3 regions of the Microbispora sp. H10885 genome follow, and region 2 is predicted to be linked to each of the others. Evidence: riboswitches for the same ligand, from Rfam matches in the RefSeq annotation. Region 2 holds a riboswitch; each other region holds the start of a gene.
What was found. Region 2 has a riboswitch for S-adenosylmethionine ahead of HHX37_RS33470 (aminotransferase class V-fold PLP-dependent enzyme). Riboswitches for the same ligand answer to the same signal wherever they lie in the genome.
Positions count from the first base shown of each region.

Region 1 (9,630 bases), on a different contig from region 2:
CCCAGCCGCCGGTCACCCGGGCGCGGCGGCGGGCCGCGGAGCGCACGGCGGAGGCCGCGGCGAGCGCCTCCAGCTCGTCGGGGCGCGGGCCCGGGACGTCGTCCGGATCGGCCGCGGAGGCCGGGACGACCCCGCCGGTGAGGTACTGCGTGCGGGGCTGCGGGGTCGTGTAGTAGCCGCCGGGCAGGTCGATCAGGACGTGCGGCACGAGCCCGCCGGCGTCGGCGGGGTCGTGCTCGGAGACCGCCACGACGTGCCGCTCCACGGTCAGCGGCAGGTCCACGCCTAGCGGCCGCAGCAGGGCGGCGGTCCACGGCCCGGCGGCCACGAGCAGCCGCCCGGCCCGGTGGACCACGCCGTCGGAGGTGGTCACCGCCGCCCCGCGGCTCTCCTCGGCGAGCGCGACGACCGGGCGGTGCGGGTGGAACACCGCGCCGTGCCGCCGCGCCGCGGCGGCCAGCCCGACCGTCGCAGCGTACGGGTCGGCGTACCCGGCGTCCGCCTCCCAGACGGCGACGGCGACGCCGTCGAGGTCCAGGCCGGGCAGCCGGGCGGGCAGCGCCCCGGCGCCGACCAGCTCGCTGCGGACGCCGAGCTCGCCGAGCCGCGCGGCGGTCTCGGCGGCCGCCCCGGCGTCGCCGGGACCGTGCAGGTAGAACGCGCCGGTCCGGCGGAACCCCGACTGGTGCCCGCCGGTGCGCTCCTCGAAGCCCGCGAGGAACGCGATGCCGTCGCGTGCCGTCTCCGCCAGGAACGGGTCGGTGTAGTAGGCCCGGCAGATGCCGCCCGACCGCCCGGTTGGGCCGCCCGAGACCGGGCCCCGGTCGAACACGGCGACGGAGACGCCGCGCCGGGCGAGGTGGAACGCGGCGGCCGCGCCGTGCACGCCCGCCCCGACGATCGCGATGTCGTACGTCATGCCACGGCCTCCCGGTCGTGCGCCCGATGATCGAGCCGGGCCGTCCGGTCCGGTTGCGGGGCCTCGTCCGGCCGGGGTGTCCGGTCCAGCCGGGGAATCGCGGCCAGGAGCTCCCGCGTGTACGGCGCGGCCGGTTGGGTGAAGATCTTTCGGACGTCGCCGGACTCCACCACCCGGCCGTCCTTCATCACCAGTACCCGGTCGCTGACGTGGTGGATCACGCCGAGGTCGTGGGAGATGAACAGGTAGGCCACGCCGAGCTCGGCCTGCAGGTCGGCGAGCAGGTCGAGCACCTGCGCCTGGATCGACACGTCCAGCGCGGAGACCGGCTCGTCGCAGACGATCACCTGGGGCCGGGGGGCCAGCGCCCGGGCGATCGCCACCCGCTGCCGCTGCCCGCCCGACAGGCGCAGCGGCCTGCGGTCCAGGATCGACTCGTCCAGGCCTACCCGCGCGAGCAGCTCGACGGCCCGGTCGCGGCGGGTCCGGCGCGGCTCGCCGCCCACGGCGAGCGCCTCGCCGAGGATCCGCCGTACGGTGAAGCGGGGGTCGAAGGAGCTCAGCGGGTCCTGGTAGATCACCTGGATGTGCCGCCGCAGGGCCCGGCGCCCGGCGGGCCCCAGCCCCCGCCAGGACCTCCCGTCGACCTCCACCTCGCCCGCGTCGGGTTCCACCAGCCCCAGCACCAGGCGGGCCGTCGTGGTCTTGCCCGAGCCCGACTCGCCGACGAGCCCGAGCGTCTCCCCGGCCCGCAGCTCGAACGACACCCCGTCGACGGCCGCCCGGGGCAGCCCGTCCGGCCCGGTGAACGACTTGGCCAGCCCGGACGCCCTGACCACCACCCCGCCGGGCAGCACGGCCGGCGCCGGACGCGGCGCCGAGCCGTCCTCGGGCACGGTGAGCCGGGTGCCCCTGCCGTGCGCGGAGGGCACCGCGGCCAGCAGCCGGCGGGTGTAGGCGTGCCGGGGGGCGCCCAGCACGTCACGGGTGACACCCTCCTCGACGACCACGCCGTCCTTCATCACCAGCACCCGGTCGGCGAGCTCGGCCACCACGGCGAGGTCGTGGCTGATCAGCAGCAGCCCCGCCCCGGCCCGCCGGCGCTCGGCCAGCAGCCGCAGGATCTGCGCCTGCACGGTGACGTCCAGGGCGGTGGTCGGCTCGTCGGCGATCAGCAGCCGGGGCGCGCAGGCGACCGCCGAGGCGATCAGGGCCCGCTGCCGCAGCCCGCCGGAGAGCTGGTGCGGATACTGCGCGGCCCGCAGTTCCGGCTCCGGCACCCCCACCTCGCCCAGCAGTTCGACCACCCGCCGCCGCACGTCCCCGCGCGGCACGGTCCGGTGCAGCCGCAGGGTCTCGGCGATCTCCTTGCCGACCGGGCGCAGCGGGTCGAGCGAGACCAGCGCGTCCTGCAGGACGTAGCCGACCTCGCCGCCCCGCACCGCCCGCCACTGCCGTTCGCCGTAGGCCGTGACGTCGCGGCCGGCCACCACGAGCGACCGGGCGGTGACCTCGGCGCCGGGGCCGGTCAGCCCGATCAGCGTGCGGGCGGTGACGCTCTTGCCCGAGCCCGACTCCCCCACGATGGCGACGCACTCCCCCGGGCTCACCGTGAACGAGATCGAGCGGACGGCCTCGACCTGGCCGAACGAGACCCGCAGATCGGACACCTCGACGATCGGGGTGACCCGCTGTTCGGTCACGACAGTCTCCCTTCGACGCGCCGCTGCAGATGGCGGCCGACGACCGTGACGGAAAGGACGGTGAGCGTGATGGCCAGCCCCGGGAAGACCGCGACCCACCAGGCGACGGAGAAGTAGTCGCGCCCGGCCGACAGCATCGCCCCCCACTCCGGGGCGGGCGGCTTCGGGCCGAGGCCGAGGAAACTGAGCGACGACGCCGCGACGAGCGCGGTGCCCACCTCGATCGTGGCCACCACCAGCAGCGGGGCGAACGCGTTGGGCAGCACGTGCCGCGTGACGATCCCGGCCCTGGTCAGCCCGAGCGAGACGGCCGCCTCGACGTACCCGGACCTGCGGATGACCATGGTCTGGGCGCGGACCAGGCGCGCGTACCCGGGCAGCGTGTAGGCGGCGATGGCGAAGACCGCGTTGAGCGTCCCCGGGCCGACGACGGCGATGACCAGCAGGGCCAGCAGCAGTCCCGGCAGCGAGAGCAGGATGTCGACAAGGCGCATGGCGGCCTCGTCGAGCGCCCGGCCGCCGAGCGCGGCCAGCAGCCCGACGAGGGTGCCGCCGGTCACCGCGATCGCGGTGGCGGCCAGCCCGGCCAGCACCGACGGCCTCGTGCCGTACACGATCCGGGTGAAGATGTCGCGACCGTTGGCGTCGGTGCCCAGCGGGTGCCCGCCGCCCGGCGGCCGGAGCGCCGCGACGGCGTCGGTGAGGTCGGGCGAGCCGTGCGCGACCAGGCCGGGCGCCACCGCGACCACGGTCACGGCCAGCAGGAACGCGGAGGCGGCCCAGACACCGGCCCGCGGCACCCGCCGCCGCCGTCCGCGCCCCACGACCACGGCGGGTGCGACAAGGGTGGACGTGGTCACTCAGGCACCTCGCAGTCGCGGGTCGATGGCCAGGTAGAGCAGGTCGAGCAGGATGTTGATGACGACGTAGAGCAGCGAGGCGATCAGCACCACGCCCATCACGACCGGCAGGTCCTTGTTGCCGACGGCCGCGAGGGTCAGCCGCCCGATGCCCTGCCGGGAGAAGACCGACTCGATGATCACGGCCCCGCCGAACAGGAAGCTGACCATCCACCCGGCCAGGGTGACCGTGGGCAGCAGGGCGTGCCGCAGCGCGTGCCGCAGGCGCACGCCCAGGTCGGACATGCCGCGCGAGCGGGCGGTGAGCACGAACGGCTCCTCCAGCGTGAGCTCCAGTCCCTCGCGCAGCACCTGGCTCAGCGTCGCGACGACCGGGATCGCCATCGCGACGGACGGCAGGACCAGGCTCTCCAGGCCGTCCCCGCCGGTGGCGGGGAAGATCCCCAGCCCGAACGAGAAGACGGTGAGCAGCAGGATCCCGGCCCAGAACGACGGGATGGAGATGCCGACCAGCTCGATGCCGGAGAACACCGCCCGCGCCCACCGGCGGCCCGCGGTCAGCACCGCGACCGTGACCGAGACCACGACCGCCAGGACGAACGACGAGAGCATGAGCTGGACGGACGAGCCGACCTGCTCGCCGATCGCCGAGGCGACCGACTGGTGCAGCTGGTACGACTGGCCCAGGTCGCCGTGCAGCACCCGGCCCAGGTAGGCGGCGTACTGGGCGGGCAGCGGCCGGTCCAGCCCGTAGTCGGCGATGATCCGGGCGCGGACCTCGGGTGTGACGGTGCTGCTGCCGATGAGCAGGTCGACGACGTTGCCCGGGGTGAGGTGGAGGCCGGCGAACGCGACCGTCACCGCGCCCCACAGCACCAGGACGGACGTGCCCAGCCGCACCAGCACCGGGCGGACCACCCGGGCGCGGGCCCGGGTGGCCGGTACGGCGACGGCGGTCATGCCTGCTCGACCCAGGCGCCGTAGAAGGTCGGGTACGCCTGCGGCTCCCAGCCGATGCCGTGGGCCTTCTTGCCGGTCCCGAGCAGGTAGTTGAACACGTACACCGGGAAGACCGCGGCCTCGTCGGTGACCCGCTGCTGCACCTTGGCGTACAGCTCGGCCCGCTTGGCCTGGTCGGTCGTGTCCAGCGCGTCGCTCAGCCAGCCGTCCACGTCCTTGTCGGACAGGCGGGCGGCGTTCTGGCCGAACTTGGCGGCCGTGGGGATGGCGGAGGTGTCGAACAGGTTGCGCAGGGTGTCGCCGTCGGCGCGCTGCCAGCTGAAGTCGATGAGGTCGTAGTCGCCCTTGGGATACTTCTCCAGCCATTCGTTGACCGTGCCGGAGACGAACTGGATCTCGAAGCCGATCTTCTTGGCCTCGGCCTGGATCTGCTCGGCCAGCGTGTCGCGCTGCTCACGCGCGAACGCCTTGAGGAACCCCCAGCGGATCGTCAGCCGCCTGCCGTCCTTGGTCCGGTAGCCCTCGGCGTCCTTCCCCGACCAGCCGGCCTCGTCCAGCAGCCGGGCGGCCGCCGCGGGGTCGTACTTCGTCTTTCCTTCGAGCGTCTTGTCGTACCCGTCGGTCGACGGGGAGATGGGGCCCGCCGCGGGCTGGAAGGCCCCGAAGTAGAGGTTCTTGACGATCGTCGCGAAGTCGATGCCGTCGCGGAACGCCTGCCGGACCCGCTTGTCGGCGAACGGCCCGGAGGTCGTGTTCGGGTAGTAGTTGTAGTTGCCGCCCGGCGCCTGCCGCGTGGTCACGGTCAGCCGGGGGTCGCCCTGCACCTGCTTGACGTTGACCGGCGGCACGCTGGCGATCCCGTCGACCTGCCCGCTGGTCAGCGCGCCGAGCCGGACGGAGTCCTCGGTGATGACCTTGATCTCCAGCTTGTCCAGGTACGCCTCCCCGGTGTGCGCGGCGCCCTCCGGCGCCCAGGCGTAGCCGGGGTTGCGGTGGTAGGTGATGCCCTTCTGCACCACGTACTCGTCGATCACGAACGGCCCGGACCCGACGACCTTCTTGCACAGCGCGTCCTGCGGCTGCTTCAGCGACCGCGGCGACTCGATGCCGAAGTACGCCGTGGCCAGGGCGGACAGGAACGGCGAGTACGGCCTGCTGAAGTGGACCTTCACCGTGTGCGGGTCGACGACCTCGCTGCCCTTGTACGGCTCGATGTATCCCGCGGCGAGCTGCGACTTCGTGGCGGGGTTCACGATGTGGTCGAGGTTGGCCTTGACCGCCGCCGCGTCGAAGGGCGTGCCGTCGGAGAACTTCACGCCGTCGCGCAGGGTGAAGGTGTAGGTCTTCTGGTCCGGCGAGACGGTCCACTTGGTGGCGAGCCAGGGGTGGATCTTGCCCTCGGTGTCGAGCGACACGAGCGAGTCCAGGGCGGGCCGGGTGAACAGGCCGGCCACGTCGGCGGGGCTCTGATGGGGATCGAGGCAGGTGGAGGGCTCGGTGTTGACGGCGAACGTCAGCGTGCCGCCCTTGACCGGCCCGGCGGGGGCCTTGCCCGCCGCGGTGTCCTTGCCCGTCGTGCCGCAGGCGGCGAGGGCGAGGACCCCCAGAAGCGAGACGCCGATGGATAAGCGCGTGTTCGTGGACATCGGGGAGAGCCTTTCGGTGTTCAAGACGGGACGGCGGAGTGGGGAGGCGGCGTGTCCCGGCCTGTGCCCGCCCGAAACTCCCCGTGAGTGGCCATGCCGCCTCCCGGAGAGCGTGCCGCGCACGCCCCCATGACCAGGAGCCCCGATGGGGCCCGCGCTTGCGGCGCGACTGCCACGCCGCCAGGTTTTCCCCGGGGCACCCCGCGCGGTGCGAGGGTTGCCGGCCGACGAGCCGGGGCTTGGCGTCGGCGCTCAATACCTATAAATAAAGTAGGAAAACTAGGGTAACCTGTCAACACGCTTTCGCCGGGGATTCCGGCCTTTCCGCGAGGAGCGGCGGTCCGGTGACGACGAGTGGCACGTCCGCGCGGCGGCGGCCGGGGGCGAACCGGGCGGCCGTGCCTACGGCGCGCCGGGAAGCCGTACGGTGACGAGGAGCCCGCCGTGGGGGCCGGGGGCGAGATCGAGGCTCCCGTTGTGGGCGCGGACGACGCTGTGCACGATGGCCAGGCCGAGACCGGCGCCGGCGTGCTCGTCGGTGCGCACGCGTTCCGTGCCGCGCTGGAAGGGTTCGATGAGGGTCGGTATCAGTTCCGGCGGGAGCGGGCGGCCCGTGTTCTCGACCCGCAGCAGGCTGGTGCCGCCGTACGCCTCGGTGTGGACCGTCACGGTGCCGCCGGCGGGGAGGTTGTGGACGATCGCGTTCTGGACGAGGTTCGTCACCATCCGCGCCAGGAGCTCGGCGGAGCCCTCGGTCCGGGCCGCCCCGCCGGTGACGTTCAGCGTGATCCGGCGTTGTTCGGCGAGCGGGAGCAGCGTTTCGGCGGCCTCCTCGGCGGCGAGGGAGAGGTCGACGCTCTCCCGGGTGAAGTCGCCGCGGTCGCCGCGGCTGAGCAGCAGGAGGGCCGCGGTGAGGTCGATCGCCCGCTGGTTGACGGTGTGCAGGCGATCGAGGAGTTCGTCCCGGTCCCGCGTGGGGTCCCGGCGGGCCACGTCGAGGAGCGTCCGCGAGATCGCCAGCGGCGTGCGCAGTTCGTGGGAGGCGTTCGCGGCGAACCTCCGCTGCTCGGCGACGTGGGACTCGAGCCGGTCGAGCATCGAGTCGAACGCGTCGGAGAGCTCCCGGAACTCGTCCCGGCGGCCCTTCATGCGGATCCGGTGGGACAGCGACCCGTTCGCGGTCGTCCGCCGGGCCGCGTCCGTGATCTGGGTGAGCGGCGCGAGCATCCGGCCGGCGAGGAGCCATCCGCCCAGCAGGCCGAACGTCAGCAGAAAGGCCAGTGCCTGGCCCGCGCGGGGGACGAAGGCGCGCTGGAGGTCGGTGCGGTTGGGGATGAACCGCAGGGGCGCCGCCCCGGGCGGGCCGGCCCCCGGCCCGGTGCCGAGCGCGCCGTCGGGCACGTAGCGCAGCAGGAACACCCACACCACCGCCAGCAGGAGGGCGCCGGCGAGCATGAGGAATCCGGCGTAGCTGAGGGTGAGTTTCAGCCTGGTGCTGAGCCCTGGGCGCCTATCCATGCGTGCTGCCGGGGCCCGTTCCCGTGGCGATGCCGGTGTCGATCCGATAGCCGACACCGGGCACCGTGGCGATGGCCCATGGTTCGCCGAGCCGTTTGCGCAGTGCGGAGACGGTGATGCGCACGGCGTTGGTGAGGGGGTCGGCGTTCTCGTCCCAGGCCCGTTCCAGCAGCTCCTCGGCGCTGACGATCCCGCCCTCGGCGGCGACGAGGACTTCCAGCACCGCGAACTGTTTGCGGGTGAGCGCGACGTAGCGTCCGCCGCGGAAGACCTCCCGGCGGAAGGGGTCGAGCCGCAGGCCCGCGATCTCGCGAACCGGGGGCCGGGCGTACGCGCGTCTGCGGTCGAGCGCCCTCAGCCGCAGGACGAGCTCCCGGAGCTCGAACGGTTTGGTGAGGTAGTCGTCGGCGCCGAGCCCGAACCCGGAGGCCTTGTCGTCGATCCGGTCGGCGGCGGTGAGCATGAGGATCGGGATGCCGCTGCCGGAGGCGACGATGTGCCGGGCGACCTCGTCGCCGGAGGGGCCGGGAATGTCGCGGTCGAGGACCGCGATGTCGTAGGAGTTGACGCTGAGCAGTTCCAGGGCCGCGTCGCCGTCGCCGGCGATGTCGGCGGCGATCGCCTCCAGCCGCAGACCGTCCCGGACGGCTTCGGCCAGGTAGGGCTCGTCCTCCACTATCAGCACGCGCATACGGCTCAGTCTGCCGGTGCGGGCGCCGGTGCCGGCGCGGGGCGAGGCCGGTCCGGCGGCGTCTCCGCCGCGGCGCGCCACCAGCGGCGCGAGACGAGCCCGAAGAGCACGGCGCCTGCGGCGTTGACCAGCACGTCGTCCACAGACGACACCCGGTCGAGCCGCAGGACGTACTGCAGGGTCTCGACCACGGCCGAGCAGCCCGCCCCGAGCGCCAGGATCCGCGGCACGGACGCCAGCGCCGCGAAGCGCAGCGGCGCGAAGAACCCCAGCGCCGCGAAGATCAGCAGGTTGCCGCCGATCCCGATCGGCCCCATCGTGACCAGGTCCCGCAGCGGGATCAGGCTCACCCGGCCGGGGACGATGCCGGCCCCCGGGCCCGGCATCAGGGTGAGCCACACGAACGGCACCGTCCCGTAGACCATCCCCACCTCGGCCAGCGACCTCCGCCACGCCGAGGTGACGCCGGCGGCCTGCCGGAGGAGCGCCAGACCCCACGTCACCAGAGCGGCCGCCGGCAGCCCGGCCAGCATCATGAACAGCACGCCGTTCTCGGTGTCGAGGCACCCGTGCCACCGTCCGGCCAGGCATGCCGGAGCGGTCATCACGAGCGGCCGCCGCACGGCGAACACGGCGCTCGCCAGGCCGAGGATCGCCAGGCCGGCGAGCACGATCCGGCTCGTGCGGCGGGGCGACGCTGACGGGGATGCGTGGTGGTTCATGCCTCCATTGGAGACGGAGAGCCGTTGCGGTGGCGTATGCGATTCCGCATACGTCCGCGATACACGGAACGCCGGCGTCGTCCGGCGCCTCAGCCGCCCGCCCCGCCGCCCGTCCCACCGCCGGGCGAGGCCCCGGTGACGGCCCGCAGCTCCTGCCCGATGATGTCGACCAGCGGCGCGCCGTCGTGGTTGGTGAGGATGACGCCCACCCAGCCGGTGTCGGGGTAGATGCTCCAGTTGGCCCCGACACCGGGGTTGCCGCCGGAACGCTGGTACGCCCACTGGCCTTCAACGATGTCGATCGCGATCCCGTACGCGGCGAACGACGCCGGCCCGAGGGGGGTCTTGGCCGCGGTGAGCACGTCGGCCCAGGGCCGGTCCAGCACCGTGCCGTCGCTCAGCGCCCGCGCGAACCGGACCAGATCCGGCGCCGTGGCGAAGCCGCCGTCCCCGGGGGCGTCGATGAAGGCGCGGCCCGGGTTCTTGCCCAGGATGTACGGGTACGGGCTGCCCTTGTCCAGGTTGCCGAGGGCGTCCACGACGCCGCCGCCGGCCACCTCCATGTACGGGTGGGCGATGTGCCCGCCGGTGAGCCACTGCGGCCTGGTGTG
Region 1 covers NZ_JABBWY010000002.1:152,659-162,288, forward strand. Annotated here, with positions in the region: gene HHX37_RS05765 (NAD(P)/FAD-dependent oxidoreductase) at 1-919, opposite strand, end outside; gene HHX37_RS05770 (dipeptide ABC transporter ATP-binding protein) at 916-2,622, opposite strand; gene HHX37_RS05775 (ABC transporter permease) at 2,619-3,482, opposite strand; gene HHX37_RS05780 (ABC transporter permease) at 3,483-4,442, opposite strand; gene HHX37_RS05785 (ABC transporter substrate-binding protein) at 4,439-6,088, opposite strand; SAM riboswitch class IV at 6,238-6,348, opposite strand; gene HHX37_RS05790 (sensor histidine kinase) at 6,491-7,606, opposite strand; gene HHX37_RS05795 (response regulator transcription factor) at 7,599-8,297, opposite strand; gene HHX37_RS05800 (VanZ family protein) at 8,303-9,019, opposite strand; gene HHX37_RS05805 (serine hydrolase domain-containing protein) at 9,109-9,630, opposite strand, start outside.
Region 1: it holds a riboswitch for S-adenosylmethionine, as region 2 does, so the genes downstream of both, HHX37_RS05785 (ABC transporter substrate-binding protein) here and HHX37_RS33470 (aminotransferase class V-fold PLP-dependent enzyme) in region 2, are expected to answer to the same signal.

Region 2 (9,630 bases):
CCGCGACGCCTCCGGCGGCCACGACGTGGTTGTCCTTGATGAGCGCGGCGTCGTGCAGGCCCATCCGGTGGTTCACGCCGCCGCCCGCCCGTACGGCGTACTTCTCCAGGACGCGCAGGCCCGGCAGGGTCTTGCGGCTGTCGCGCACGCGGGCGCCGGTGCCCTCGACGGCGTCCACCCAGCGCCGGGTCTGGGTGGCGACGCCGGACAGGTGGGTGAGGAAGTTGAGCGCGGTGCGCTCCAGCGTGAGCAGGTCGCGGGTGGCGCCGCGCACGGTCATCACCACGTCGCCGGGGCGCACGCGGTCGCCGTCCGCCGCGTGCCGCTCGACCTCGGCTCCCCCGGCGGCCTGGCGGAAGACGGCCTCGGCGACGGCCAGGCCGGCGACGACGCCCTCCTTCCGCGCCACCACGTCGGCGACCGCGCGCTGGTCCGCCGGGATCGTGGCGACCGAGGTGACGTCCTGTCCCCCGGCCAGGTCCTCGTCCAGGGCGGCGCGGACGAGGCCGAGCACGGCGTCCGGGTCGAGGCCGTTCTCGTCCAGTTCGGTCCGCAGGGCCTCGTGGGGCGTGTACGTCAAGGTCAGTCCCTCCGCCGTCAGGGCGATGTCGATGTGCGCCCGCCAGCGGGCGTCGTCGCGGTCGGGGTGGTCCTCCCGCCAGTGCGAGCCGCGCGTCTCCTCGCGTACGGTCGCCGCGGCGACCAGCGCGGACGCGACCGTGAGGAGGTTGGTCGCCTCCCACGACTCCGTGCAGGGCTCGACCGCGACCGGGGTCCAGCGGGCGTCCGAGAGCGCGCGGGCGACCTCCGCGAGGCTGCGGTCGCCGCGCAGCACCCCGGCGCCGCGGCTCATGTGGCTCTGGATCCGGGCGCGGGTACGCGGGTCCACCAGCCCCTCCGGCCGGTCGTCCCGTCCGGCGGGCTCACGCGGCTCCAGGTCGCGCGCGGCCAGGTCGGCGGCGATGCGCTCGCCGTAGACGAGCCCTTCGAGCAGGGAGTTGGAGGCCAGCCGGTTGGCGCCGTGGACGCCCGTGCAGGCCACCTCGCCGCAGGCGTACAGGCCGGGCACGCTGGTCCTGCCGTACAGGTCGGTGCGCACGCCGCCGCTCGCGTAGTGGGCGGCCGGGGCGACGGGGATGGGTTCGGTGACGGGGTCGATGCCGTGCTCGCGGCAGACGGCGAGGATCGTGGGGAACCTGGAGCGCCACTTCTCCTCGCCGAAGTGGGTGGCGTCCAGGTAGACGTGGTCGGCGCCGGTCTCGTGCATCCTCCGCATGATCGCCTTGGCGACGACGTCGCGGGGCGCGAGGTCGGCCAGTTCGTGGACGCCCCGCATGAAGCGCTCGCCGGCCGCGTCGGCCAGCACCGCGCCCTCGCCGCGCACGGCCTCGGAGACGAGGGGCTGCTGACCGGTCGAGCCCTCCCCGAGCCACAGGACCGTGGGGTGGAACTGCACGAACTCGATGTCCCTGACCACCGCGCCGGCCCGCAGGGCCAGCGCGACGCCGTCCCCGGTGGACACGACCGGGTTGGTGGTGGCCGCGTAGACCTGTCCCATGCCGCCGCTGGCGAGCACCACGGCCCCGGCCCGTACGGCGCCCACGCCGTCGCGGGCGCCCTCCCCCATCACGTGGAGCGTGACCCCGCAGGCGTGACCCTCGGCGTCGAGGAGCAGGTCGAGGGCGAGGGCGTGCTCGATGACCTCGATGCGGGGCTCGGCGAGCACCGCCTCGGCCAGCGCCCGCTGCACCTCGGCGCCGGTCGCGTCGCCGCCCGCGTGGACGATGCGGTTGCGCCGGTGGCCGCCTTCGCGGGTGAGCTGGAGCCCGCCGTCGACGTCCCGGTCGAACTCGGCGCCGTGGCTCATCAGCCGCTTGAGCGCGTCGGGGCCCTCGGTGACCAGGACGCGTACGGCCTCCTCGTCGCAGAGGCCGACCCCCGCGAGGAGCGTGTCCCTGAGGTGCTCGTCGGGCGTGTCCTCGGGGTCGAGGACGGCGGCGATCCCGCCCTGGGCCCAGCGGGTGGACCCGGCGGACAGGACGTCCTTGGTGACCACCAGCACCCGCGCCCGCGGGTCGAGCTCGACGTGGCGCAGCGCCACGGTGAGGCCGGCGATGCCGGAACCGATCACGACCGCGTCGGCCTCGACGGTCCAGCCGGGTGCGGGGGCGGTGAGTCTGCGTGCGAGCGCCACCATGAGGGGATCCCCTTTCGTCATAATGACGATAACGCCCCCCGCCGAGTGGTGCCGCCCCGCCCCCTCCTAGAAGGGGGGTGCCGCGGGGCCGGTGCAGAGCTGGGCGGCCAGAGTGGCGTACGCCCATTCCTCCCACCTGTCCCGCGACCAGCCGCGGTCCTGCACGAAGAGCAGGTACAGCTGCGGGCTGAGCAGGCAGAACAGCAGGTCCGCGGCCATCGCGACGGAGACGTCCGGGCGGGCGTCGGGCTTGCCGGCCAGCGCCTGGGCCACGGCGTGCAGCACGGTGTAGCGCGGGTCGGGGCCGTCGGGCCACTGCGCGGCGATCTGCGGGTCGGCGGCCCCGGCGGACGCGATCATCGGCATGATCGGGGCGACCCGGCCGAGGATCTCGCCGGTGCCGCGCACGTGCGCGCGGAGCTGGCCGGCCGCGGTGGGCTCGGCGCAGGCGGCGCGGAACCACTCACGGTCCATGACGGCCACCGGCTCGGTGTCCCCGGCGATGGACGTGTCGACGACGTCCTTGAACAGCGTGCGCTTGTTGCCGAAGACGAAGTAGACCGTCTGAACGGCCACACCCGCCCGGTCGGCGACCTCCTGCAGGCTCGTCGCCCCGTAGCCCTGCGCGACGAACAGCTCCCGCGCCGCCTCGATGACCTTCTCCCGCGTACGGCGTGAGCGCTCGGCCCGTTTGTCCGGCCGCTTGACGGTGTCCATTGCGCGAGTATATCTCTAGAGTTTATCACTAGAGTTCAACTCTAAGAACGGGGAGCGAGAGCCGATGGACAAGCCGAACACCCTCCGGGACGCGGGCGGGGCCGAGGCCGGACGGGATCAGGAGGAGGCGGTGCGCCGAGCGCTGGAGGAGTACTACCGCGCCGGGAAACCGCCGTGGGACACCGGCGTCACACCGCCCGAGCTGGTCGCCCTTGTCGAGGGGCACGGGGAGGGACACGATGCGCTGCCGCCCGGCCGCGCCCTGGAGCTCGGCTGCGGCACCGGGACCAACGCGATCTATCTGGCCCGGCACGGCTGGGAGGTCGTGGCCGTCGACCTGGTCGGCCGCGCGATCGAGCTGGCCCGGGAGAGGACGGAGGCGGCGGGAGTGGACGTACGGCTGCTGCACGGAGACGCCACCAGGCTCGACGAGCTGGACGCGCCCGGCCCCTTCGAGCTGTTCTTCGACCTGAGCTGTTACTGCGGCATCCCGCCGCACCGCCGCGACGCCTACGTCGCCGGACTCACCCGCCGCGCCGCCCCCGGCGCACGGCTGCTGATGTTCGGGTACGGCCCCGGGGCGTTCGACGACACGTTCTCCGGCGTCACCGCCGACGAGCTCCGTGCCCGGTTCGGCGGCTGGGAGCTGGTCGACACCACACCCGGCACGAACCCGGTGCCCACCTTCTGGTTCACCCTGCGCGCGCCTACAGGGTGAGCACCATGTTGTCGATCAGGCGGGTGGTGCCCACCTTGGCGGCGACGGCCAGGACCGCCTCGCCGCGGTGGTCGCCGCCCACCGGCGCGAACGTCGCGGGATCGGCCAGGATCAGGTAGTCGAGCAGCAGCGGCGGGTCGAACCGGGCCGCCTCCTCCAGCACGGCCCTGGCCGCGTCGAGGACCCCGGCCGGCCCGGTCCGGGCCCGCGCCGCACCGGCACTCAGCGCCCGCGACAGCGCGAGGGCCGTACGGCGGTCGTCCTCGGAGAGGTACCGGTTACGGCTCGACAGCGCCAGCCCGTCGGGCTCCCGTACGGTCGGGGCGGCCACGATCGACACCGGGACGTCGAGGTCGGCCGTCATCCGCCGGATCAGCGCGAGCTGCTGGGCGTCCTTCTGCCCGAAGACCGCGACGTCCGGCCGCACCAGGTTGAACAGCTTGAGCACCACGGTCAGCACGCCGTCGAAGTGGCCCGGGCGGAAGGCGCCCTCGGCCGTCCCGCCCATGCCGCCCGCCGAGACCTCCACCTGCCGGTCGGGCAGGTACATGTCCTCGGCCGAGGGCGCGAAGACCACGCCCGCGCCCTCCTCCTCGCACACCCGGAGATCGGCGTCGAACGTGCGGGGATAGCGGGAGAAGTCCTCGTGGGGACCGAACTGCAGGGGGTTGACGAACACGCTCACCACCACGTGGTCGGCGTGCTCACGCGCCAGCCGGACCAGCGACCGGTGGCCCTCGTGGAGCGCCCCCATCGTGGGGACCAGGGCGATCCTTCCCGGCCCGAGAGAGTCCCTCGCCTTGACGAGGGCGGCCCGGTCGGCGGCCACGGTCACGTCCATATGTTCCCTCCCAGGGCGTCCAGCAGGCGTTCGGCCGCCTCCGGCTTGAGCAGCCCCGCCGCCAGCGCCCGGTCGGCGGTGAGCCGCGCCAGGGCCACGTACGCGTCCGCGGCCTCGGGGGCGGCCAGGATGAGCGCGTCCACGTGTTTGCGCACCGTGCCCGCGTCGCCGCGGACGACCGGCCCGGTGAGCCCGCCGATGCCGAGACGCAGCACGTTGTCGAGGGCCGCGCCGAGCAGCGGCCCGAGCATGCGGCCGGGATGCTCGACACCGATCTTCGCGAGCAGCTCCTGCGACTCGGCGATGAGCGTCACCATGTGGTTGGCCGCGCCGGCGATCGCGGCATGGTAGAGCGGCCGGTCCTGGTCGGCGATCCACACCGGCTCGCCGCCCATCTCGATGACCAGCGCCTCGGCCACCGGCCGCAGCATGTCCGGCGCGGTGACGCCGAACGAGCAGCCGTTGAGCTTGGTCAGGTCGTCGCTCCGGCCCGTGAAGGTCATCACCGGATGCAGCGCGAGCGGCAGCGCCCCCGCCTCGGCGGCGGGGTCGAGCACGCCGAGGCCGTACGCGCCGCTGGCGTGCACGAGCAGCTTGCCGCGCAGGTCGGCGCCGGTGGCCGCGAGGCCGGAGACCAGGCCGGGCAGCACGTCGTCCGGCACGGTCAGCAGCACGAGCTCGGACCTGGCGATGACCTCCTCCGGCCTGCTGAGCGCCTGGCCGAGACGGTCGGCTGCGCGGCGGCGCGACGCGTCGGACACGCCGCTGGCCGCCACCACACGATGACCCGCGAGCATGAGCGCGGCCCCGAGCACGGAGCCGACCCGTCCCGCGCCGAGCACTCCCACGGCGAGCCGCGCCGGGCGGTCACTTGTGTCCATGACGCCTCCCCTCGGTTCAGCGTAGCGGCGGCGCTCCCGCCGGCCCGGTGCCAGGTCGTGCCTCACGGATCAGGCCATGCCGAGCATGACCACGACGGGCCCGACGGTCGGAGTTTGTCCCGTTTCTAACGGGCCTATGTTGAGCTACAGGTACGAATGTGACTGATTTTCGCCACGGCCCGTGCGTGTCGGTAGCGTGATGCGGTGTGGAGGTGACCTGGCGGGAGGCCGTCGAGCGCGCGCTCTACGGCGCGGAGGGCTTCTACCTGCGGGAGCGCCCGGACCGCCATTTCCGCACCTCGGTCCATGCCTCACCGGTCTTCGCCGAGGCGGTGCTGCGCCAGCTGGAACGGGTCGACGCGGCCCTCGGGCGCCCCGGCGTGGTCGACTTCGTGGACGTGGGCAGCGGCGACGGCCTGCTGGCCGCCCGCGTCGTGGCCGCCGCACCGCCGGACCTCGCGGCGCGCCTGCGGGCCGTCGCGGTGGACCTGTCCCCCCGGCCCCGCGGCCTCGATCCCCGGGTCGCCTGGGAGCCGGAGGTCCCGTACGGGGTCACCGGGCTCGTGGTCGCCAACGAATGGCTGGACAACGTGCCCCTCGACGTCGCCGAGGCGACCCCCGCGGGCCCCCGGCTGGTGCTCGTCGACCCGGCGACCGGAGCGGAGCGGCACGGTCCCGTCCCCGATCCGGAGGACCTGGCCTGGCTGGACCGCTGGTGGCCGCTGGGCCCGGTCGGGGACCGCGCCGAGATCGGCCGCCCCCGCGACGAGGCGTGGGCCGGGGTGATCGCGCGGCTGGCCCGCGGCACGGCGGTCGCCGTGGACTACGCCCATCTCGCCGGGCGGCGACCCGCCCTCGGCACGCTGGCCGGCTACCGCGACGGCTCGCCGGTGCCCGCCGTGCCGGACGGGTCGTGCGACGTCACGGCCCACGTCGCGCTGGACGCCTGCGCGGCGGCCGGCGAGCGGGCGGGCGCGGCGGCGACCACGCTCACGACGCAGCGGGAGGCCCTGCGCGACCTGGGGGTCACCGGCGCCCGGCCGCCGCTCGCGCTCGCGTCCGCCGACCCCGCCGGTTACGTACGCGCGCTCGGCCGGGCCTCGCAGGAGGCCGAGCTCATCGACCCCGCCGGTCTCGGCGGCTTCGGCTGGCTCAGCCAGTCCCGGTGTGGATGAGGAGACATCATGATCGCGAGAATCTGGCGCGCGAGCGCGACCCCGCAGGGCGCCGACGGCTACGAGCGGCACTTCACCGAGGCGGTCCTGCCCTCCCTGCGCGGCGTGGCCGGGCACCGCGGCGCCTACCTGCTGCGGCGCGACACCGGCGGCCGGGTGGAGATCGAGGTCATGACCCTGTGGGACTCGATGGACGCGATCCGCCGCTTCGCCGGGGAGGACCCCGCGACGGCCGTCGTCGAGCCCGCGGCCCAGGCCGTCCTGCTCGGCTACGACACCACGGTCACCCACCACACGGTCAGCGTGTCAGACGGCGACCTTCAGTGACTCCAGGCCGCGCATGATGTAGCTGGGCTTCCAGGTCGGCTCCTCGGCGAGCTCCAGGCGGGGCGCCAGGCGCAGCAGCGCGCCGAACGACTCCGCCATCTCGACCCGCGCGAGCGGCGCGCCCAGGCAGAAGTGGATGCCGGCACCGAACGAGATGTGCGGGTTCTCCACCCGGCCGACATCGAGACGGTCGGGGTCGGCGAAGACCTCGGGATCCCGGTTGGCGGAGCCGAACAGCAGCGCGATCTCCGCACCCCGGGGGATCGTCACCCCGCCGGCCTCGACGTCCTCCAGCACCCACCGCTCGAACATCTGCGCCGGGGTGTCGTAACGCAGCAGCTCCTCGACCGCCGCCGGCATCAGGCCGGGGTCGGCGCGCAGCCGCTCCAGCTCGCCGGGGTTGCGGAACAGCGCCCACCACCCGCTGCCGGTGGCGTTGACCGTGGCCTCGTGCCCGGCGTTGAGCAGCAGCACGCAGGTGCCGATCAGCTCGTCCTCGGTGAGCCGGTCCCCGTCGTCCACCACCTGGGCCAGCGCCGAGATCATGTCGTCGCCCGGACGCTCCCTGCGCGCCCTGGCCAGCCCGCGCAGGTACTCGGCGAACTCCGTCGCCGCGCGTACGGCCGTGTGCTGGACCTCAGGCGACGGGTTCAGCTCGTACATCCCGCAGATGTCGGCCGACCAGGGACGCAGCAGGTGGCGGTCGGCCTCCGGCACGCCCAGCATCTCGGCGATCACGGTGACGGGCAGCGGCTCGGCCACCTCGGCCAGCAGGTCGCCGCCGCCGCGCTCGACCAGCCCCTCGGTCAGCTCCGTCGCGATCCTCCGTACGCGCGGGCGCAGCGACTCCACCATCCGGGGCGTGAACGCCTTGGACACCAGGCGGCGCAGCCGGGTGTGGACCGGCGGCTCCACGTCGAGCATCCCGGCCCGGATCACCCGCCAGAAGGGCTCCTGGAAGTCCGGCTCGGGCTCCCGGCCGAACTCCTCGTGCGTGGCCGTGTGCAGATAGGACCGGCCCAGGCGGCGGTCGCGCAGCAGCGTGTTGACGTCGGCGTGCCGGGCGACCAGCCACTGTCCGGTCGGCTCGAAGAAGCTGACCGGATCGTTGTCCCGCAGGTCGCGGTAGGCGTCGTACGGGTGAGCCACGAATTCCGGATTCCAGGGATCAAACCTCACATTGGACACCATAACGGTAAAGCGCCTCTCGCCAGGGGACTTGCCGGATCGCCGGTTCTCCGGGTTATAGTGCGCTCAGGTCATGAGTGCCAGCGTCAAGCCCCGGCTTGCTGGCCGGCAACCCTCGCGCTCGCGGCGGGGTGCCCCGGGTGAGGACCAGGCCTGGCACGCGGTGTGCCGGGCAAGCGCGGGCTCCGCCGTACGACGCCATGGCAGGGGTCCCCGACCCGAGGAGGCCTGGCGTTGTCCGCTCTCACCTTCGTCCCGCAGCAGCCCGCCAACCCCGTGTCCGAGCCGGTGCGCGTACCGGTGGTCGTGGGCGCCGACCTGGAGGTCCCGGTCCGGGGCGGCCGGCTCGTGCCGTACGCGAACCTCGACTACGCGGCGAGCGCGCCCTGTCTTGAGCCGGTGAACGCCGCCGTCGCGGCGGCGCTGCCGGCCTACTCCAGCGTGCACCGGGGCGCGGGCTACGCCTCGCAGCTCACGACCCAGCGGTACGAGCAGGCCAGGCACACCGTGCGGGCCTTCGTGGGCGCCCGCCCCGGCGACGCCCTCGTCTTCGTGCGCAACACCACCGACGCGATGAACCTGCTGGCCCGCAGCCTCCCCGAGGGCACCACGGTCGTCGTGTTCGGCACCGAGCACCACGCCTCGCTGCTGCCCTGGACCGACGTCGTACGGCTCGCGCCGCCCGCCTTCCCCGGCGAGGCCGTCCGGGCCGCCGACGAGGCCCTTGCGGCGATCGAGGGCCCGGCCCTGCTCGTCGTGACCGCCGCGTCCAACGTCACCGGAGAGCTGTGGCCGATCGCCGGGCTCGCGCACATCGCGCACCGGCACGGCGCGCGGATCGCCGTGGACGCCGCCCAGCTCGTCCCCCACCGCGGGCTCAACCTCGCCGCGCTCGACCTCGACTACGTCGCCTTCTCCGGGCACAAGCTCTACGCGCCGTTCGGCGCGGGCGTGCTCGTCGGCCGGCCCGACTGGCTCGCCGCCGCCGACCCGTACCTGCGCGGCGGCGGAGCCGTACGAGCCGTGGGCGAGACCACCGAGTGGAGCGACGACCCCGAGGCGCGGCACGAGGCGGGGACGCCCAACGTGCTCGGCGCGGTCGCGCTCGCCGCCGCCTGCGACGCCCTCGCCGCGACCGGCTGGACCCCGCTGGTGCGGGAGGAGGAGCGGCTGCTCGCCCGCCTGCGCGCCGGGCTCGCCGCGATCCCCGGCGTACGCGAACTGTCGCTGTGGGGCCCGGACCACCCGCGGGTCGGGATCGTGTCGTTCGTCGTGGAGGGCCGCCCGGCCCGGGAGGTCGCCGAGATCCTGTCGGCCGAGCACGGCATCGGCGTCAGGGACGGCAAGTTCTGCGCCCACCCGTTCGTCCGCCACCTCCTCGGCGGCGCCGAGGACGAGGGCTGCGCGGACGGCACGGTGAGCGCCGTACGCGCCTCGATCGGCATCGGCACGACCGAGGAGCACGTCGACCGCCTCATCGCCGCCCTCCGCGAAATCGCCCCCGCCTGACCCCGACCGCCGTCACGCAGGAGACAGCGGGACCGCTCAGGCGGCATCCAGCGACTTCTCGCTGACAGGCAGTCTCA
Region 2 covers NZ_JABBWY010000017.1:10,991-20,620, forward strand. Annotated here, with positions in the region: gene HHX37_RS33430 (L-aspartate oxidase) at 1-2,197, opposite strand, end outside; gene HHX37_RS33435 (TetR/AcrR family transcriptional regulator) at 2,264-2,914, opposite strand; gene HHX37_RS33440 (class I SAM-dependent methyltransferase) at 2,979-3,632, shown strand; gene panC (pantoate--beta-alanine ligase) at 3,622-4,473, opposite strand; gene HHX37_RS33450 (Rossmann-like and DUF2520 domain-containing protein) at 4,464-5,354, opposite strand; gene HHX37_RS33455 (SAM-dependent methyltransferase) at 5,561-6,529, shown strand; gene HHX37_RS33460 (antibiotic biosynthesis monooxygenase family protein) at 6,539-6,856, shown strand; gene HHX37_RS33465 (cytochrome P450) at 6,836-8,035, opposite strand; SAM riboswitch class IV at 8,114-8,229, shown strand; gene HHX37_RS33470 (aminotransferase class V-fold PLP-dependent enzyme) at 8,279-9,553, shown strand; gene HHX37_RS33475 (helix-turn-helix domain-containing protein) at 9,590-9,630, opposite strand, start outside.

Region 3 (9,630 bases), on a different contig from region 2:
AGTGGTTCCTGCCCACGTCGAAGATCCTGGTCGTCGACCAGTGGAACACCCCGGGCCTGGACGGGATCCTCAGGAAGGCCACCTGGCGCTGACCTCTCGCCGGCATCGCCCCGCAAGTCGTCTCCAAGTGGCCGGGCCTACCGTAGGAGACATGATCGGAAAGACCATTGCGACCGCGGCGGCCGGGCTGGCCGTGCTGACGGCCACCCTGGCGGCTCCTTCCGCGGCGTCCGCGAGCGGCACCAAGCAGGTCCACCTGCGCAAGGGCCTGACCCTCACCATCCCCGCGTCATGGAAGGCGGTCCAGGCCGGCACGGACTGGACCCGCGTCGTCACCGGCTCGTGCCCCAGTCTCGGCACCATGGACTTCGGTTTCCGCGACGCGGGGTGCCACGGCTTCTGGGTGCTGGGCCCGAAGGCCCTCAAGATCGGCAATCACACGTTCCAGTCCTACAACCCCAGGTACGGGTTCGATCCCGCGACCGACGTCTCGGTCTGCCCGAGGACCGTCCGCCTGTACAAGGGCACCATGAAGCTCGCCGGCAAGGGGCTGCGGAAGGTCGGGGCGGGTCACCGAGCGGACTACCACGCGTGGGCGGGGACCTGCGTCGACAAGAAGTTCAGGGTGAAGATGCGCTACAGCCAGCGCGAGTGGTATCTGCCCACGTCGAAGATCCTGATCGTCGACCAGTGGAACACCCCGGGCCTGGACGGGATCCTCAAGAAGGCCACCTGGAACTGAGCGCCGCCGCCGCCGTCACCGGTGCGTCTCAGCGCAGCGCGGCGATCTGGTCGTCGAACCAGCGCCGCGGCGGCAGCGCGGTGGCCGCCTCCCGCAGCCGCAGGCCGCGGTCGAGGCGCTCCTCCTCCGGCAGTGTCAGCGCCTCGTGCAGCGCCGCCGCCGTGGCGGTGACGTCGAACGGGTTGACCAGCAGGGAGTCGGCGCCGAGCTCGGCCGCCGCGCCCGCCTCGCGGGACAGCACGAGCGCGCACCGGGGCGACAGGATCGGGCCCTCCTTGGCCACCAGGTTCATGCCGTCCCTGACGGGGTTGACGAGCAGCACGTCGGCCAGCCGGTACGCCGCGAGCGAGCGCGGGTAGTCGTCGTTGACGTTGAGGATCAGCGGGTCCCAGTCCTCGGTGGCGTACTCGTCCTCGATCTCCTTGGCGCACCGCTGCACGGCCGCCGTGTACTCGCGGTACTCCGGCAGGTCGTGCCGGGAGGGGTAGGCGAACGCCAGATGGACCACCCGTCCGTGCCACTCGGGATGGCCCTCCAGGAACTCCTGGTAGGCCCGCAGGCCGCGGACGATGTTCTTGGACAGCTCCGTGCGGTCGATCCGCACGATCAGCCTGCGGTCGCCGACGTGGTCCCTGATCGCCGCCATGTGCGACTCGACGTCCGGTTCGGCCGCCCGCGCCCGCAGCGCGTCGCCGTCCACCCCGAGCGGGTGCACGCCGATCCGGGTGGTCCTGCCGCCCCAGGTCACCGTACGGGCCGCGTGGTCCACCCGCGCCCCGAGCAGGGCGGCGCAGCAGTCCATGAAGGCGCGCGCCCAGCGGGCGGTGAGGAAGCCGGCGTGGTCGGCGCCGAGGATGCCCGACAGCACCTCCGCCGCGACGTCCTCAGGCAGCAGCGCGAAGTACTCCGGCGGGGCCCAGGGCGTGTGCGAGAAGTGGCCGATGCGCAGGTCGGGCCGTTCGACCCGGAGCATCGCGGGGGTGAGCGTCAGGTGGTAGTCCTGCACCATCACGCGGGCCCGGTGCGTGGCCTCTTCCGCCAGCGCGAGCGCGAACGCGCCGTTGTAGGTGCGGTACGACTCCCACTCACGCGCGAACCGGGTCCCGAACTCGGGGGAGAAGGGCGTGTTGTAGAGCAGGTGGTTGACGAACCACAGGGTCGAGTTCGCCACCGCGTTGTAGGCCCGGTGGAAGACCGCGGGCGGGATGTCCAGCATGCGGATGGGCCCCGTCTCGAACGCCCGGTCGAGCCGGCCCCCCGGCGCCTGCCGCACCGCCCCGCGGTCGCCGTCCGACAGCGCCGCGCAGACCCACAGCACGTCGGTGTCCCTGACCACGTCCGACAGCCCGGACACGAGCCCGCCGCCGCCCCTGCGCATGGTCAGGCCGCCGTCCTCCGACAGGGTGAAGGACACCGGGCCCCGGTTGGACGCGATCAGGACGGAGCTGCTCATTGGGGTTTCCCCTCGATCAGAGCGGGCGCGCATGCCGGAAGATTAATAAAAGCGGACCTCCATCAATAGGATGTCAACCGATCGCGGGAGGGCTGGAACGGGATGGCACTGGACGACGTCACCGAGGAGCTGGCCGGATCGGCCGCCCGGGGAGATCACCGCGCCCTCGGTGAGCTGCTGCGGCGCATCGAGCCCGACGTGCTGCGGCACTGCGAGCGGCTACTACCGTACCGGCAGGACGCGGAGGAGGCGGCGCAGGACACGCTGCTCGCCGTGGCCCGCAACATCGCCCGGTTCGAGGGCCGGGCCAAGTTCAGCACCTGGCTGCACATCGTGACCGTGAACTGCGCCAGGACGACCTACCGGTCGCTCAAGCGGCGCTCGTCCGAGCAGGCGGAGGAGCTGCCCGAGCAGCGGCCGGACCCGCGGCGGGTGAGCGTCATCGCGGGGTCGCGGCTCGACCTGCTCGACGCGATGGAGGCGCTGGAGGCCGAGCGGCCCGACCTCGCCCAGGCGCTCGTGCTGCGCGACATCTGCCAGCTCGACTACTCCCAGGTCGCCGACCAGCTCGGCATTCCCCTCGGCACCGTCAAGTCCCGGATACACCAGGCGCGCAAGTACGTGCAGAGCGCGCTCGGCGAGGCCTACGGCTGATACAAACCGTCTCGCCATCCGAGACGGCGGAACGGACACAGGGGACGCCGGGGTACAGTGCTGGAGGACCTTTTTCGAAGGTTCCACAACTGAAGATGCTCATCCAGAGGGGTGGAGGGACCGGCCCTGCGAAGCCCCGGCAACCTCCCCGGTGTCGAACTCGTGCCCACGAGGCCCGGCCGGGACAGGTGCCAATTCCGGCTCGCGGCCAGGGCGGTCGCGAGCGAAGATGAGGGAAAGGCCTCGCTTCATGGCGCACATCAGCACCGCGACCCCCACCACCGCCACCGACTTCGGCCCCGCCACCGGTCTGTCCTGCCGCGAGTGCGGCGCCCACTACGACCTCGGCCCGGTCTTCGCCTGTACGGAGTGTTTCGGCCCCCTTGAGGTGGCGTACGACTTCGGAGAGGTCCGCCGGGAGGACATCGCGGCGGGCCCGGCGAACATCTGGCGGTACCGCTCCCTGCTTCCCGTCCCCGCCGGGGTGGCGGACAAGCCCAACCTGCAGCCCGGCTGGACCAAGCTCGTGCGGGCCGACCGGCTGGCGGCCGAGCTGGGGCTGCGGTCGCTGCACGTCAAGGACGACTCCGGCAACCCGACCCACTCCTTCAAGGACCGGGTCGTCGCGATCGCGCTGGAGGCCGCGCGCACCTTCGGCTTCCACACCCTCTCGTGCTCGTCCACCGGCAACCTCGCCGGCGCGGTGAGCGCGGCCGCCGCCCGGGCCGGGCTGGACTCCTGCGTGTTCATCCCCGCCGACCTGGAGCCGGCCAAGGTCACCATGGCCGCCGTGTACGGCGGCCGCCTGGTCGCCATCGACGGCAACTACGACGAGGTCAACCGCTTCTGCTCCGAGCTCATCGGCGACGAGCTGGGCGAGAAGTGGGGCTTCGTCAACGTCAACCTCCGGCCCTTCTACGCCGAGGGCTCCAAGACGCTGGCGTACGAGATCGCCGAGCAGCTCGGCTGGCGGCTGCCCGAGCAGATCGTCGTCCCGGTGGCCTCCGGCTCGCAGCTCACGAAGATCGACAAGGGCTTCCGCGAGCTGATCAAGCTCGGCCTGGTCGAGGAGCGGCCGTACCGGATCTTCGGCGCACAGGCCGAGGGCTGCTCGCCGGTCTCCCGCGCGTTCAAGGCCGGGCAGGACGTGGTGCAGCCGGTCAAGCCGGACACCATCGCCAAGTCGCTGGCCATCGGCAACCCGGCGGACGGGCCGTACGTGCTCGACATCGCCCGCCGTACGGGCGGCGCGGTGGAGGACGTGAACGACGGCGAGGTGGTCGAGGCGATCCGCCTGCTGGCCCGGACCGAGGGCATCTTCGCCGAGACCGCGGGCGGCGTCACGGTCGGCGTGCTGCGCAAGCTCGTGCGCGAGGGCCGCCTCGACCCCGAGGCCGAAACCGTGGTGCTGAACACCGGCGACGGTCTCAAGACACTTGACGCGGTGGCCGAGCAGGCCCGTCCAACCGCGGTCATCCGTCCCTCCCTCGACGCCTTCCGTGCGGCATTCGCCAACTGAAAGCGTTATCACAGGCCCATCGGCAGCAACGAAAGCGAGTGAACAATGAGCGTTTCCGTGCGGATTCCGACGATTCTGCGGACGTACACCAACGGCGTCGCGGAGGTAAGCGGGGAGGGGGGAACGCTCCGTGAGGTCCTGCAGAAGCTGGATGCGGACTATCCGGGCATCGGAGGTCGAATCCTGGATGAGACGGGCAAGATCCGGCGTTTTGTCAACGTCTATGTCGGAGAAGAGGACGTCCGTTTCGCCGATGGGCTGGACACCGCCACGCCGGAGGGGGTACAGATTTCGGTCATCCCCGCCGTCGCCGGGGGCTGAGCCGCGACACCGCCGCCGGGCACCTGACATGCACTTCTCTCGCCGGGGAAGTGAGATGTCGCCACAGCGAATGGTGAAGCTCTCAACCTTTCGGTAGAAAAGTGAATAATCGTCTGTACCGCTTTGAGCGAACGCGCCGTAGTAGTTTGCGGATTGACTCTGTTGTTCTACGCCTTGACACGGGTATGGTCGAAGACGATCGACAAAACCGGGGGCTTCTTGGGTGTGGTCCCCAGCCCAGCAAGAGGAGTCGGAAGTGGCGCAGGGCACCGTCAAATGGTTTAACGCGGACAAGGGCTACGGCTTCATCGCGGTAGACGGTGGGAAGGACGTGTTCGTCCATTACTCGGCAATCATGATGGACGGCTACAAGGCCCTCGAGCAGGGTCAGCGGGTTGAGTTCGACATCACGCAGGGGCAGAAGGGCCCGCAGGCGGAGGCCGTACGGGCCGTCTGATCCCGTCAAGCGACCATTGGAGGCCCGGTCCGCGTTCCGCGGGCCGGGCCTTCGGCTCGTCCGGGCTCGTCCGGGTGTTCGGGAACCTCGTCCAAGCTGGTCAGAGTGGCTTCCGCTTGCACTCTCGGGGGTAGAGTGCTAAATACTTGTTTGGCACTCTGAGGTCGAGAGTGACAACAACCGGGATCGGGGCGATGGGGCTCGCGCAGGGATAGCGGGTCCACGCCGTCGCGGGCGTCGGCTCGGTCCGTTGAAGACACCCTGCTACTGGGAGGTCTAGCCTAATGGCAGCCAAGATGATCGCGTTTGACGAGGACGCCCGGCGCGGTCTCGAGCGCGGTATGAACCAGCTCGCCGACGCCGTGAAGGTGACCCTCGGCCCCAAGGGCCGCAACGTCGTGCTGGAGAAGAAGTGGGGCGCCCCCACGATCACCAACGACGGTGTCTCCATCGCCAAGGAGATCGAGCTCGAGGACCCGTGGGAGAAGATCGGCGCCGAGCTGGTCAAGGAAGTCGCGAAGAAGACCGACGACGTCGCCGGTGACGGCACGACGACGGCCACCGTGCTCGCCCAGGCGCTGGTCCGCGAGGGTCTGCGCAACGTCGCCGCCGGCGCCAACCCGATGTCGCTGAAGAAGGGCATCGAGGCCGCCGTCGAGCGCGTCAGCGAGGAGCTGTCGAAGCTCGCCAAGGACGTGGAGACCAAGGAGCAGATCGCCTCCACGGCCTCCATCTCCGCCGCCGACCCGGAGATCGGCGCGCTCATCGCCGAGGCGATGGACAAGGTGGGCAAGGAAGGCGTCATCACCGTCGAGGAGAGCAACACCTTCGGTCTGGAGCTGGAGCTCACCGAGGGCATGCGCTTCGACAAGGGCTACGTGTCCGGCTACTTCGTGACCGACCCCGAGCGCATGGAGGCGGTCTTCGAGGACGCCTACATCCTCATCGCCAACCAGAAGATCTCGGCGAACAAGGACCTGCTGCCGCTGCTCGACAAGGTCGTGCAGTCCGGCAAGCCGCTGGTCCTCCTCGCCGAGGACGTCGAGGGCGAGGCCCTGGCGACCCTGGTCGTCAACAAGATCCGTGGCCTGTTCAAGTCCGTGGCCGTCAAGGCCCCCGGCTTCGGCGACCGCCGCAAGGCCATGCTGCAGGACATCGCGATCCTGACCGGCGGCCAGGTCATCTCCGAGGAGGTCGGTCTCAAGCTGGAGAACGCCACCCTCGACCTGCTCGGCCGCGCCCGCAAGATCGTCGTCACCAAGGACGAGACCACGATCGTCGACGGCGCCGGTGACGCCGAGCAGATCTCCGGCCGCGTGAACGAGATCCGCGCCGAGATCGACCGCACCGACTCCGACTACGACCGCGAGAAGCTCCAGGAGCGTCTCGCCAAGCTGGCCGGCGGCGTCGCCGTCATCAAGGCCGGCGCGGCGACCGAGGTCGAGCTCAAGGAGCGCAAGCACCGCATCGAGGACGCCGTCCGCAACGCCAAGGCCGCGGTCGAGGAGGGCATCGTCCCCGGCGGTGGCGTGGCCCTGCTGCAGGCCGGCGCCAACGCGTTCGACAAGCTGGAGGTCAACGGCGACGAGGCGACCGGCGCGGCGATCGTCCGCAAGGCGCTCGAGGAGCCGCTGAAGCAGATCGCCGTCAACGCCGGCCTCGAGGGCGGCGTCGTGGTGGAGAAGGTCCGCAACCTGCCCGCGGGCGAGGGCCTCAACGCCGCGTCCGGCGAGTACGTCAACATGTTCGAGTCGGGCATCATCGACCCGGCCAAGGTCACCCGCTCGGCGCTGCAGAACGCGGCGTCCATCGCGGCCCTGTTCCTCACGACCGAGGCCGTCATCGCCGAGAAGCCCGAGAAGGAGAAGGCCCCCGCCATGCCCGGCGGCGGCGACATGGACTTCTGAGTCCTGCTCTCCCGCTTCACCAGGAAGGGCGGTTCCCCCTCGGGGGAGCCGCCCTTTTCCCTTGCGCCCGGTCTCCCCAGTGCATGAGCGCCAGGCGGTCAGCCCTGCCGCCACTGTTTCAGGACCTGCCGGAAGGCCTCGCTCACGAGGGCGAGAAGTTCGGCGGAGGACCCGAAGCGGGCGCCCGCCGGGGTCGTGGCCCCGAGAATCTCGGCTCCGCGCCGTGACGCGGCCGCCAGGGCCTCGTTCATCCGCAGAGAGGCGAGGATGGACCGCACCCAGATCTCGTCGTCGATGACATAGCGTTCACGCCGCGCGCCGGGAACCCGCTCCCGCCTGAGCATTCCCTGCTGTTCGAGGAAGGCGACGGCGTGCGAGACCGACGCCGGGCTGACGCGAAGCCGCTCAACCAGGTCGGCGGCGGTGAGAGCGCCGGAATCGGTGACGTACAGGCAGGTCAGCACCCTGGCCTCCATCCGGGGCAGCCCCTGCTCCACGAGGAGAGCGGTGAAGGACTCCGTGAAGTCCCGCACCGCCTGGGGATCACGCCCATGGCCGCCGTCGGGGACCGGCGGCGTCGGCGGCTGTGCCTGCCTGTGGCGGCGCGCCCGGTGCCGCGTGGCCTCGTGCGCCCGGTCTGCCCCGTAATCGTCCGGTCCGCCGTTCCGGGTGACCTCCCGCATGATGGTCGAGGCGGGGCGTCCCAGCCGCCGGCCGATCTCCGCGTATCCGAGTCCCTCGGCCAGCCCCGCGGCGATGTGCTGACGGTCCTCGTTGGTGAGTCTGCCTCCGGGCACGGCAATCGTCTCCTGTCTGCCGGCATGCGCGGCTCCGCGCCCGCACACCCGCCGCACAGTATGCATTCACCCTGAGCCCATTGCAAAGCAGGGCTGTCCACCTATTGCATTCAGTGCCACGGTCATTGCAATTGAGGGCTGCGGAACCCCGTCTGTCTCGGCGTTCTGCCGGAAAGTTCATTGACTATTTTATGAATGCAATGTAGCTTTGCGAGCGTTCAGGGATTAGCGAACAACGCTGGATAGGGCGGTTCATGATGGGAAACGGCAACGGCGGCTTCTCCGCGGCGGGGCTGCGCAGACTGCGCGAGGTGCTGGCACGGCACGTCGACTCGGGACGGATTCCCGGGCTCGTCGCCCTGGTCGGCCGGGGCGAGGAGACGCACGTCGAGGCGATCGGGACGATGCGCCACGACGGCGGTGCGCCGATGCGCCGCGACACGATCTTCCGGATGGCCTCGACGTCCAAGCCGGTCTCCGTCGCGGCGGCGATGGTCCTGCTCGACGAGTGCCGGCTGCGGCTGGACGACCTGGTGGAGCAGTGGCTGCCGGAACTGGCCGACCGGCGGGTGCTGAAGCGGATCGACGGCCCGCTGGACGACACCGTGCCGGCGCGGCGGCCCATCACCGTACGCGACCTGCTCACCTCCACGTTCGGGCTCGGCATGGACATGACGTCGCTCGGCACCCCGATCATGGGCGCGGTCTTCGAGCAGGGGCTCACGCCCGACCTGCCGGTGCCGATGCCCGAGCCGGACGAGTGGATCCGCCGTCTCGGCACGCTTCCGCTGATGCACCAGCCCGGAGAGCGCTGGCAGTACCACATCAGCAGCGATCTGCTCGGCGTGCTCGTCGCCAGGGTCACGGGCCGGTCGTTCGAGACGTTCCTGCGGGAACGCGTCTTCGAGCCGCTGGGGATGAAGGACACCGGTTTCCACGTGCCCGCCGACAAGATCGACCGGCTGCCGACCCTCTACGCCCCCGACCCCGGGACCGGAGAGTTCACCGTGTGGGACGAGGCCGAGGGGGGCCGGTGGAGCCGGCCTCCGGCGTTCCAGGGCGGTGGCGGGGGGCTGGTCTCCACCGTCGACGACTACCACGCCTATTTCCGGATGCTGCTGAACGGCGGGAGGCACCGGGGCGAACGGATCCTGTCCCGGCCCGCCGTCGAGCTGATGACCACCAACCGCCTCACTCCCGAGCAGAACGCCGCCCGCACCGCCATGGCCGCCGACAACGTCCATGTGTCCTTCGGCCAGGGGCAGCACGGCGGCTGGGGCATGGGGATGGCGGTGCGCACCTACCGTGGCGACTACGCGTCCGTCGGCCAGTTCGGCTGGGACGGCGGAAGCGGCACCTCGACCTATGCCGACCCGGACGAGCAGCTCACCGGAATCCTGCTCACCCAGGTCGGGATGTCGACCCCGGACTCGGCGCGGCTCATCCACGACTTCTGGACCACGCTCTACCAGGCGATCGACGACTGACCTCCACGGCTCAGGTGAGGCGCCTGACCCAGCGGGCGCAGTCGGTCTGCATCGTGTATCCCGCCGCCGTCCAGGCGTGGTGCGCCAGGGCGTTGTCGTTGAGGACCATCGCGTCGACCCGGAACGCTCCGTACTTCCGGAACCGCTCCTCGGCGGCCCGGATCAGCTGCGATCCGATGCCCTTTCGCCGCTCGGAGGGGTCGACGGCGAGCCGGTAGAGGCTCGCCCGCCAGCCGTCCCACCCCGCGATGAGCGTGCCGACCACGCGGCCGCCGATCTCGGCGATCAGCAGC
Region 3 covers NZ_JABBWY010000008.1:19,062-28,691, forward strand. Annotated here, with positions in the region: gene HHX37_RS21495 (hypothetical protein) at 1-92, shown strand, start outside; gene HHX37_RS21500 (hypothetical protein) at 152-742, shown strand; gene HHX37_RS21505 (alpha,alpha-trehalose-phosphate synthase (UDP-forming)) at 771-2,195, opposite strand; gene HHX37_RS21510 (RNA polymerase sigma factor) at 2,298-2,849, shown strand; SAM riboswitch class I at 2,946-3,085, shown strand; gene thrC (threonine synthase) at 3,100-4,368, shown strand; gene HHX37_RS21520 (MoaD/ThiS family protein) at 4,414-4,689, shown strand; gene HHX37_RS21525 (cold-shock protein) at 4,946-5,146, shown strand; gene groL (chaperonin GroEL) at 5,431-7,053, shown strand; gene HHX37_RS21535 (GbsR/MarR family transcriptional regulator) at 7,152-7,850, opposite strand; gene HHX37_RS21540 (serine hydrolase domain-containing protein) at 8,108-9,337, shown strand; gene HHX37_RS21545 (GNAT family N-acetyltransferase) at 9,348-9,630, opposite strand, start outside.
Region 3: it holds a riboswitch for S-adenosylmethionine, as region 2 does, so the genes downstream of both, thrC (threonine synthase) here and HHX37_RS33470 (aminotransferase class V-fold PLP-dependent enzyme) in region 2, are expected to answer to the same signal.